Regions from separate parts of the Pantoea sp. SGAir0418 genome, predicted to be linked through region 1. Evidence: predicted binding sites of a transcription regulator. Region 1 holds the regulator's gene; each other region holds the start of a gene.
The links. The regulator sigma-54, encoded in region 1, starts transcription at its own class of promoters, with help from an activator protein. The targets are predictions, from matches to a motif close to GTTGGCACANNTTTCGCTNT.
Positions count from the first base shown of each region.

Region 1 (3,219 bases):
AGCAAGCGCGTCACCACCGTGCTGGTGCCGTCGCAGCTGCAGGATAAAAACGGTTCGTCTGCGAGCCCCAAAAAGAGTAACTGATCGCTATGGCCACATTAGTCGCTGAAAACCTGGCGAAAGCCTACAAAGGCCGTCGCGTAGTAGAAGATGTCAGCCTGCAGGTGAAATCCGGCGAGATTGTCGGCCTGCTGGGCCCCAACGGGGCCGGTAAAACCACCACTTTCTACATGGTGGTCGGCATCGTGCCGCGTGATGCCGGCCGCATCATCATTGATGAAGAAGATATCAGTATTCTGCCGCTGCATGCGCGCGCGCGGCGCGGCATCGGTTATCTGCCGCAGGAAGCGTCGATCTTTCGCCGTCTGAGCGTCTACGACAACCTGATGGCGGTACTGCAGGTGCGTGACGACCTGACGGAAGAGCAGCGTCAGGATCGCGCCAATGAGCTGATGGACGAGTTCCACATCGGCCATCTGCGCGACAGCATGGGCCAGGCGCTGTCGGGCGGTGAACGTCGCCGCGTCGAGATTGCCCGTGCGCTGGCCGCCAATCCAAAGTTTATCCTGCTGGATGAACCTTTTGCCGGCGTTGACCCCATCTCCGTTATCGATATCAAAAAGATCATCGAACACCTGCGTGACAGCGGCCTCGGCGTGCTGATCACCGACCACAACGTGCGTGAAACGCTCGCGGTGTGTGAGCGCGCATATATCGTCAGCCAGGGCCATCTGATTGCCCACGGCACGCCAGATGAAATTCTTGCAGATGAGCAGGTTAAGCGGGTTTATTTGGGCGAAGAGTTCAGACTCTGATAAGGTGTCGGCATACCCGACATTTGCTTAGGAAATTCTAGCCGGATTATGAAGCAAGGTTTGCAACTCAGGCTCAGCCAACAGCTGGCGATGACCCCCCAGTTGCAGCAGGCAATCCGCTTGCTGCAACTCTCTACGCTTGAACTCCAGCAGGAACTGCAACTGGCGCTGGAAAGCAATCCGCTGCTTGAACAAACCGATCTGCACGATGAAGTCGACGCCCGCGAATTTCAGGAGAACGAGGCGTTAGATACCCGTGAGGCACTCGAACAGAAAGAGATGCCGGAAGAGCTGCCGCTCGATGCCACCTGGGACGAGATCTACACGGCCGGTACGCCCTCCGGCACCGGCACCGATTACCAGGACGACGAGCTGCCGGTGTATCAGGGTGAAACCACGCAGTCGCTGCAGGACTATCTGATGTGGCAGGTAGAACTGACGCCGTTCACCGACACCGACCGCGCCATCGCTACCTCCATCGTCGATGCCATTGACGATACCGGTTATCTCACCGTCAGCTTACAGGACATTTGTGACAGTATTGGTGACGAAGAGCTGACGCTGGAAGAGGTGGAAGCGGTGCTGAAGCGCGTACAGCGTTTCGATCCGGTGGGCGTCGGCGCACGCGATCTGCGTGACTGCCTGCTGGTGCAGCTGTCGCAGTATGCGGCCGATATGCCGATGCTGAACGAAGCACGGCTGATCGTCAGCGAGCATCTCGACCTGCTGGCTAACCACGATTTCCGCAGCCTGATGCGCGTTACGCGGCTGAAAGAAGAGGTGCTGAAGGAAGCGATGCTGCTGATTCAGTCGCTCGATCCGCGCCCCGGGCAGTCCATCAATACCAGCGAGCCCGAGTACGTGATTCCCGATGTGCTGGTGCGCAAGACTGGCACACGCTGGACGGTGGAGCTGAACGCTGACAGCCTGCCGCGCCTGAAGATTAATCAGCATTACGCCGCGATGGGCGGTTCTGCGCGTAATGACAGTGACAGTCAGTTTATTCGCAGCAACTTACAGGAAGCCCGCTGGCTGATTAAGAGCCTGGAGAGCCGCAACGACACGCTGCTGAAAGTGACGCGCTGTATTGTCGAACAGCAGCAGGCGTTTTTTGAACAGGGTGAAGAGTATATGCGTCCGATGGTGCTGGCGGATATCGCCCAGGCCGTGGATATGCATGAATCCACCATTTCCCGCGTCACCACGCAAAAGTATTTGCACAGCCCGCGTGGCATTTTTGAACTGAAGTATTTTTTCTCCAGTCACGTCAGCACCGAAGGCGGTGGCGAAGCCTCGTCGACGGCGATCCGTGCACTGGTGAAAAAATTAATCTCCGCGGAAAATCCCGCAAAACCCTTGAGCGACAGCAAACTGACCTCCATGTTATCTGAACAGGGCATCATGGTGGCGCGACGTACGGTTGCTAAGTATCGCGAGTCTTTATCTATACCGCCATCAAACCAGCGCAAGCAGCTGGTTTGACCGAAACAAGAAGGAAGACCTATGCAGCTAAACCTTACCGGACTGAATGTTGAGATAACCGACCCACTGCGCGAATTTGTAAATAACAAATTTGCCAAACTGGAACACTATTTTGATCGTATCAATCAGGTTTATATTGTTCTGAAAGTGGAGAAGGTGACGCAGATTGCGGAAGCAACCCTGCACGTCAACGGCGGGGAGCTGCACGCCACATCGGAAGCGGAAGACATGTACGCGGCCATCGACGGGCTGATTGACAAGCTGGCCCGTCAGCTGACCAAACACAAAGACAAACTGAAAAAACACTAACCTTCACGCTTGCAGAGTGCTGACGGGTTCAGCACTCAGAGGAGAAATGGGGCGGGTCACCGCCCCGTTTTGTCATCTGCGCAAGCGCCTGCAGTCACCTGCCCTGCCCGTTCGCGGTGTCCCGGTACGTGCCTTACGGCTATGTGAACACGCAAGTGAAACGATGATGAACAACGATCTGACACTGGAATTGAGCGCGGTCCTTTCGCTGGACTGCACCCGCAGCGGCGTACACTGCCAGAGTAAAAAGCGCGCGCTGGAAATTATCAGCGAGCTGGCCGCTAAGCAGCTCAATCTGCCGCACCAGACGCTTTTTGAAGCCATCCTGACCCGTGAACGCATGGGCAGTACCGGCATTGGCAACGGCATCGCCATCCCGCACGGCAAGCTGGAGGAGGATACGCTGCGCGCCGTTGGCGTGTTTATCAGCCTCGACCAGCCTATCGCCTTTGACGCCGTCGACAACCAGCCGGTTGACCTGCTGTTTGCCCTGCTGGTGCCCGCAGACCAGTGCAAAACCCATCTGCACACCCTGTCGCTGGTGGCGAAACGCCTGGCGGATAAAACCGTCTGCCGCCGTTTGCGCGCGGCACAGAGCGATGAAGAGCTCTAC
Region 1 covers NZ_CP027911.1:3,525,447-3,528,665, forward strand. Annotated here, with positions in the region: gene lptA (lipopolysaccharide ABC transporter substrate-binding protein LptA) at 1-84, shown strand, start outside; gene lptB (LPS export ABC transporter ATP-binding protein) at 90-815, shown strand; gene rpoN (RNA polymerase factor sigma-54) at 864-2,297, shown strand; gene hpf (ribosome hibernation promoting factor) at 2,319-2,606, shown strand; gene ptsN (PTS IIA-like nitrogen regulatory protein PtsN) at 2,773-3,219, shown strand, end outside.

Region 2 (3,219 bases), 560 kb from region 1:
GCGGCTTCGTGCGCGGTGAGTTCTTCAGCCAGGACGGCACGCTGGTGGCGACGACGGTGCAGGAAGGGGTGATGCGTCAGCGCGAAGCATAAAAAAAGGGGCGATTATCTCGCCCCTTTCTCATCATTATAGTTATAGCGCACTGCTCTTCTGCCAGCCGGCACTTACTGGTTGTAAGCGTTCTCGCCGTGGCTGTTCACATCCAGACCTTCACGTTCCTGTTCTTCCGGTACGCGCAGGCCAACAATCATATCTGCCAGCTTGAAGCCCACGAAGGCTACTACGCCAGACCAGACGATGGTCAGGCCACAGCTGAACAGCTGCACCCAAACCTGATGGCCCATGGTCACGCCTTCCGCGTAGCCTACGCCGCCCAGTGAAGAGGAGGCAAACACGCCGGTCAGGATACAGCCGAGGATACCGCACACGCCGTGCACACCGAACACATCACACGGGTCATCAACGCGCAGCCATTTCTTCAGCGTGGTCACACCCCAGATACCTGCCAGGCCACCGGCCAGACCGATAATCAGTGCGCCGCCGACGCCGACATAACCACAGGCTGGCGTGATGGCAACCAGACCGGCGATGAAGCCAGAAGACGCACCCAGCAGTGAAGGCTTACCGCGCAGCGCCCACTCACCGAACACCCACGACAGCACGGCACCCGCAGTGGCCACCACGGTATTCAGGAAGGCCAGCGCCGCGATTTCGTTAGCGGAAGACGCAGAACCGGCGTTGAAGCCGAACCAGCCAACGTACAGAATCGCGGTACCGGTAAACACCATTGGCAGGTTATGCGGTTTGAACGCTTCTTTACCGAAGCCAGCACGCTTGCCTACCAGGTAAGCACCAACCAGACCCGCAACGGCGGCGTTGATGTGCACCACGGTACCGCCAGCGAAGTCCAGCGCGCCATCCTGTGCCAGGAAGCCGCCAGCCCACACCATATGTGCGATAGGCAGATAGGCCAGCGTCAGCCACACCAGCACGAAAATCAGTACCGCCGAGAAGCGAATACGCTCAGCCAGCGAACCAACAATCAGCCCCACGGTGATACAGGCGAAGGAAGCCTGGAACGCCACGTGAATGTACTGATAGAAGCTGCCCATCACCGCTTTCAGCTCGATATTTTTCAGCATTGCCCACTGGAAGTTACCGAAGAAGGCGTTGCCTTCGCTGAACGCCAGCGAGTAGCCGTAGACGATCCACAGTACGCACACTAACGCGAACGTCACCGCGACCTGCGTCAGCATCGACAGCACGTTTTTGCCGCGAATCAGGCCGCCGTAAAACAGGGCAATGCCGGGAATTGTCATGAACAGTACCAGCGCGGTACAAATCATCATAAACGCGTTATCGGCTTTATCCGCTACAGCAGGCGCAGCTGCCATCGCAAGAGACGGTAACAGCGCCAGGCTGGTGAGGCCCAACTTAGTCATTACTTTATTCATTTCTTTCCATCCCATCACAATTCAGAGCCCCAGTTACAGTGCTGCTTCGTCGGTCTCGCCGGTACGAATACGAATCACGCGCTGCAGTTCCGCGACGAAAATTTTGCCGTCGCCAATTTTGCCGGTGTACGCGGCTTTGCTGATCACATCCACCACTTCATCCAGCTGATCGTCCGCAATCGCAATATCGATTTTTACTTTTGGCAGGAAGTTAACGCTGTACTCGGCACCGCGGTACAGTTCTGCATGGCCTTTCTGACGACCGAAGCCTTTCACTTCGGTCACGGTCAGGCCCTGAATGCCAATGGAGGATAAGGCTTCACGCACGTCCTCCAGCTTAAATGGTTTGATTACCACGGTAACCAGCTTCATACGTTCCCCTCCGGATATAAAAATAGGTGAGTCTTCGCGGACACGCAGAGAGTTAAGCAAAGGCTGTGCCACAAATGGCAAAAGTGGGCGCTAAGGCTGCCGGGCGCAGAGTATCGCGCTCCGGTATGGCGTAACGGGCAAGGTTTTCATTCGGAAAAACAGAAAGGTGGGACTTTACTGCACTCCTTTGGTGCTTGCAGCCTCAAAGGAGTGCATCAATACAGAACATTCCGATAAATCTGCGCAAAAAAGGTGCAAATCACCCCTCTGCCGTTGCGGGTATGCCCGCCGCGAGTTCATCGCCAGCCTGCTGCAGCTGGTACATCTGCCAGTAACGGCCCTGCTGCGCCAGCAGTTCGGTGTGCGTACCGCGTTCGACTACCTGACCACGGTGCAGCACCAGAATCTGATCCGCTTCGGTGATGGTGGAAAGACGGTGAGCAATCACCACCAGCGTGCTGTGCTGGCGCAGCGTGCGCAGCGCCTGCTGAATCGCCTGCTCGGTGCCTGAGTCGATATTGGCAGTGGCCTCATCGAGGATCAGAATCTGCGGCAGCGACACCAGCACGCGCGCCAGCGCCAGCAGCTGTTTCTGCCCGACCGACAGCGTGTTCCCCTGCTCACCGAGCCGGGTATGAATGCCGTCGCGCATCGCGCGGGCCAGCGGTGCCAGCTGCACCTTCTCCAGCGCACGCCACACGTCCTCTTCGCTGATATCGCGTCCCAAACGCACGTTGGCCAATAGCGTATCGGCCAGTACCACCGGATCCTGTTGCACCATCGCCACGCTGCCGCGCAGCGCATCGTGCGTCAGCTGGCGCAGCGGGCGACCATCCAGTTCTATGCTGCCGCGCGTCACCGGATAGTAGCCCATCAGCAGATTGGCTAAGGTGCTTTTGCCGCTGCCGGTGTGGCCGACCAGTGCCAGGAAGCCGCGCGCCGGCACTTCGAGGTTGATATGGCTGAGCACGTCGCGGTTGTCGCGGTAGGCAAAGCTGACATCGCGCAGGGTGATACGCCCGGAAGCCAGCGGCTGAGCGTCACTGCCGTAGCCCTGCTGCGCCGCATCCATCAGTTCAAAAATACGCTCGCCCGACACCACCGCCTGCTGCAGCATTGACTGCTGCGTGGTGAGCTCGATCAGTGGCTCGTTAAGGCGGCCAAGATAAGTGATAAAGGCGTAAAGCACGCCAACCTCAAACACACCAGGCGTGGCAAAGCTGAAAAGCATCAGCAGACCGCACAATATCAGTGCAGAAAACAGGCTGAGCAGCGGACGCAGCAGGAAGCCGTCCAGCCGCAGCGTCTCCATCCGCGCCAGATAGTGCGATCGGCTGGCTTCGCCCATGCGCTCGCCAAAGCGCGCCTGCTGGCGAAACTGCTGGATCACACT
Region 2 covers NZ_CP027911.1:2,960,522-2,963,740, forward strand. Annotated here, with positions in the region: gene tesB (acyl-CoA thioesterase II) at 1-92, shown strand, start outside; gene amtB (ammonium transporter AmtB) at 165-1,454, opposite strand; gene glnK (P-II family nitrogen regulator) at 1,488-1,826, opposite strand; gene C1N84_RS13935 (SmdB family multidrug efflux ABC transporter permease/ATP-binding protein) at 2,086-3,219, opposite strand, start outside.
Region 2: the regulator sigma-54 is predicted to act here: its motif matches at 1,880-1,899, upstream of glnK (P-II family nitrogen regulator).

Region 3 (3,219 bases), 490 kb from region 1:
CTACGCGCAGCGCTACGTTGTGCACCAGCTCTTTGTTCAGACGCTCAAGGATCTGACGCGACGTCACAAACTTACCTTCTTTACCACAGAACGGTGAGGTGTTGACGTTGAAGAACATGGTTACGGTTGGCTCATCCACGCTCAGCGCTGGCAGCGCTTCCACATTCTGCGTGTCGCAGATGGTGTCGGAGATGTTCAGCTCGCCCAGACCGGTGATAGCGATGATGTCGCCCGCTTCAGCCAAATCGGATTCAATACGCTCCAGACCCAGATGGCCCAGCACTTTACCGACTTTCGCGTTACGGGTTTTCCCTTCGCTGTCGATCACAGTAACCTGCTGGTTTGGCTTCACTTTACCGCGCTTGATGCGGCCGATACCGATTACGCCGAGGTAGTTGTTGTAGTCCAGCTGCGAGATCTGCATCTGCAGTGGGGCTTCAACTTCAACCTGCGGTGGAGAAACGTGGTCGACGATGGCCTGATACAGCGGGGTCATGTCGTCAGCCATGTCGGTGTGATCCAGACCGGCGATACCATTCAGCGCAGACGCATAAATGATCGGGAAATCGAGCTGCTCGTCAGTCGCGTCGAGGTTGACGAACAGGTCAAATACCTGGTCAACAACCCAGTCCGGACGCGCGCCAGGACGGTCAACTTTGTTGATGACTACAATCGGCTTCAAACCGTGGGCAAAGGCTTTCTTGGTTACGAAGCGGGTTTGCGGCATAGGGCCATCCATCGCGTCTACAACCAGCAGCACCGAATCCACCATGGACATGACGCGCTCAACTTCACCACCGAAGTCGGCGTGTCCTGGGGTATCAACGATGTTGATACGGTAGTCGTTCCATTTGATGGCGGTGTTTTTCGCGAGGATGGTAATCCCACGCTCTTTCTCCAAATCGTTGGAGTCCATCACGCGCTCAGTCGCTTCGGTACGGGCATCAAAAGTACCGGACTGTTGCAGCAGTTTGTCAACCAGGGTGGTCTTACCATGGTCAACGTGCGCGATGATGGCGATGTTACGCAAATTTTCGATCACAGCTTTGCCTCAGGCATTATAGAAATAACGCGGTATTGTACACGGATTAAGCGAAAGACTGAACATGATCACAGTTTTCGCCGAAAGATTCTCGCAGTGCGCGTTTTTAGCACCAATAACGGTGCATTAAGCTGCACTTTGATGGCGCTTTGCACCATTTAAGTGCTTACCCCTAAACTGACGGCACTATTTTGGTGCATTCCATCCACACTGGTGCAGCCGTCGTCTCACCGCAGGGCGCATCACAGCGCCATTTTCACCATTGTAATAAAGTTGGCACAGAATTCGCTTTATATCTTTTAAGCGAAAACGACAGTTGCACAACGGTTGAAGAGCTTGCCGAGATCTTGGTCAGGGGTGGTCAGTAGTCGTGACACATTCCCGGCAACAGAAGTTCTCTCACCACGACGACAAAATGACCATTTCCAGGAGAGTTGAGTATGTCCGCTGAACACGTTCTCTCGATGATGAACGAGCACGAAGTTAAGTTTGTTGACCTGCGTTTTACCGATACCAAAGGTAAAGAACAGCACGTTACTATCCCTGCTCACCAGGTTAACGCTGACTTCTTCGAAGAAGGCAAAATGTTCGATGGCTCTTCCATCGGCGGCTGGAAAGGCATTAACGAATCAGACATGGTGCTGATGCCGGATGCAACAACTGCCGTAATGGATCCGTTCTTCGAAGATCCGACGCTCATCATCCGCTGTGACATTCTCGAGCCAGGCACGCTGCAGGGCTACGATCGCGACCCGCGCTCCATTGCCAAGCGCGCAGAAGAGTTCCTGCGTTCTTCCGGCATCGCCGACACCGTACTGTTCGGACCTGAGCCAGAGTTCTTCCTGTTTGACGACATCCGTTTCGGCTCTTCAACTTCCGGCTCACACGTGGCTATCGACGACATCGAAGCAGCCTGGAACACCGGTAAAGAGTACGAAGGCGGTAACAAAGGTCACCGTCCAGGTCTGAAAGGCGGCTACTTCCCGGTGCCACCGGTTGACTCATCACAGGACATCCGTTCTGCCATGTGTCTGACCATGGAGCAGATGGGTCTGGTGGTAGAAGCGCATCACCACGAAGTGGCTACTGCTGGTCAGAACGAAGTGGCTACCCGCTTCAACACCATGACCAAGAAAGCTGACGAAATTCAGATCTACAAATATGTCGTGCACAACGTCGCGCACGCCTACGGCAAAACGGCTACCTTTATGCCGAAGCCAATGTTTGGCGACAACGGTTCCGGTATGCACTGCCACATGTCACTGTCTAAAGGCGGCGTAAACCTGTTCTCTGGCGACAAATACGGCGGCCTGTCTGAAACTGCCCTGTTCTACATCGGCGGTATCATCAAGCACGCAAAAGCCATCAACGCCCTGGCAAACCCGACCACCAACTCATACAAGCGTCTGGTCCCAGGCTACGAAGCACCGGTCATGCTGGCTTACTCAGCACGTAACCGTTCTGCGTCTATCCGTATCCCGGTGGTGGCCAGCCCGAAAGCTCGTCGTATCGAAGCGCGCTTCCCGGATCCAGCGGCTAACCCATACCTGGCGTTCACCGCACTGCTGATGGCCGGCCTCGACGGCGTGATCAACAAGATCCACCCTGGCGATGCGATGGACAAAAACCTGTACGACCTGCCGCCGGAAGAAGAAGCTGAGATTCCAAAAGTGGCCGGTTCACTGGAAGAAGCGCTGAACGCACTGAACGAAGACCGCGAGTTCCTGACTCGTGGCGGCGTGTTCACCGACGACGCTATCGATGCTTACATCGAACTGCGTAAAGCTGACAACGACCGCGTACGCATGACGCCGCACCCGGTTGAGTTCGAACTGTACTACAGCGTTTAATCCTTAAAAGATTCGCGCAGATGCACCGTAGCCGCCAACGCCGCGACGGTGCTAATCCTGGCGCTGAAGATTTTTTGTTGCCGTGGAAACTTTAGCCCATCTCCGGATGGGCTTTTTTCACCGCGAATTCATCGTTCGACGGATAGATTTGCGTCCCCAAAGGCTATAATGCACTAATTTAGTGCAGAGGAACGCTGTATGGCAACTGGCACGCTGCCCGACGCGGGGCAGATTCTCAACTCCCTGATCAACAGTATTTTGCTGGTCGATAACGATCTGGTTATCCACTACGCCAACCCGGCGGCCCAGCAATTACTGGCGCAAAGC
Region 3 covers NZ_CP027911.1:4,019,313-4,022,531, forward strand. Annotated here, with positions in the region: gene typA (ribosome-dependent GTPase TypA) at 1-1,042, opposite strand, end outside; gene glnA (glutamate--ammonia ligase) at 1,483-2,892, shown strand; gene glnL (nitrogen regulation protein NR(II)) at 3,091-3,219, shown strand, end outside.
Region 3: the regulator sigma-54 is predicted to act here: its motif matches at 1,315-1,334, upstream of glnA (glutamate--ammonia ligase).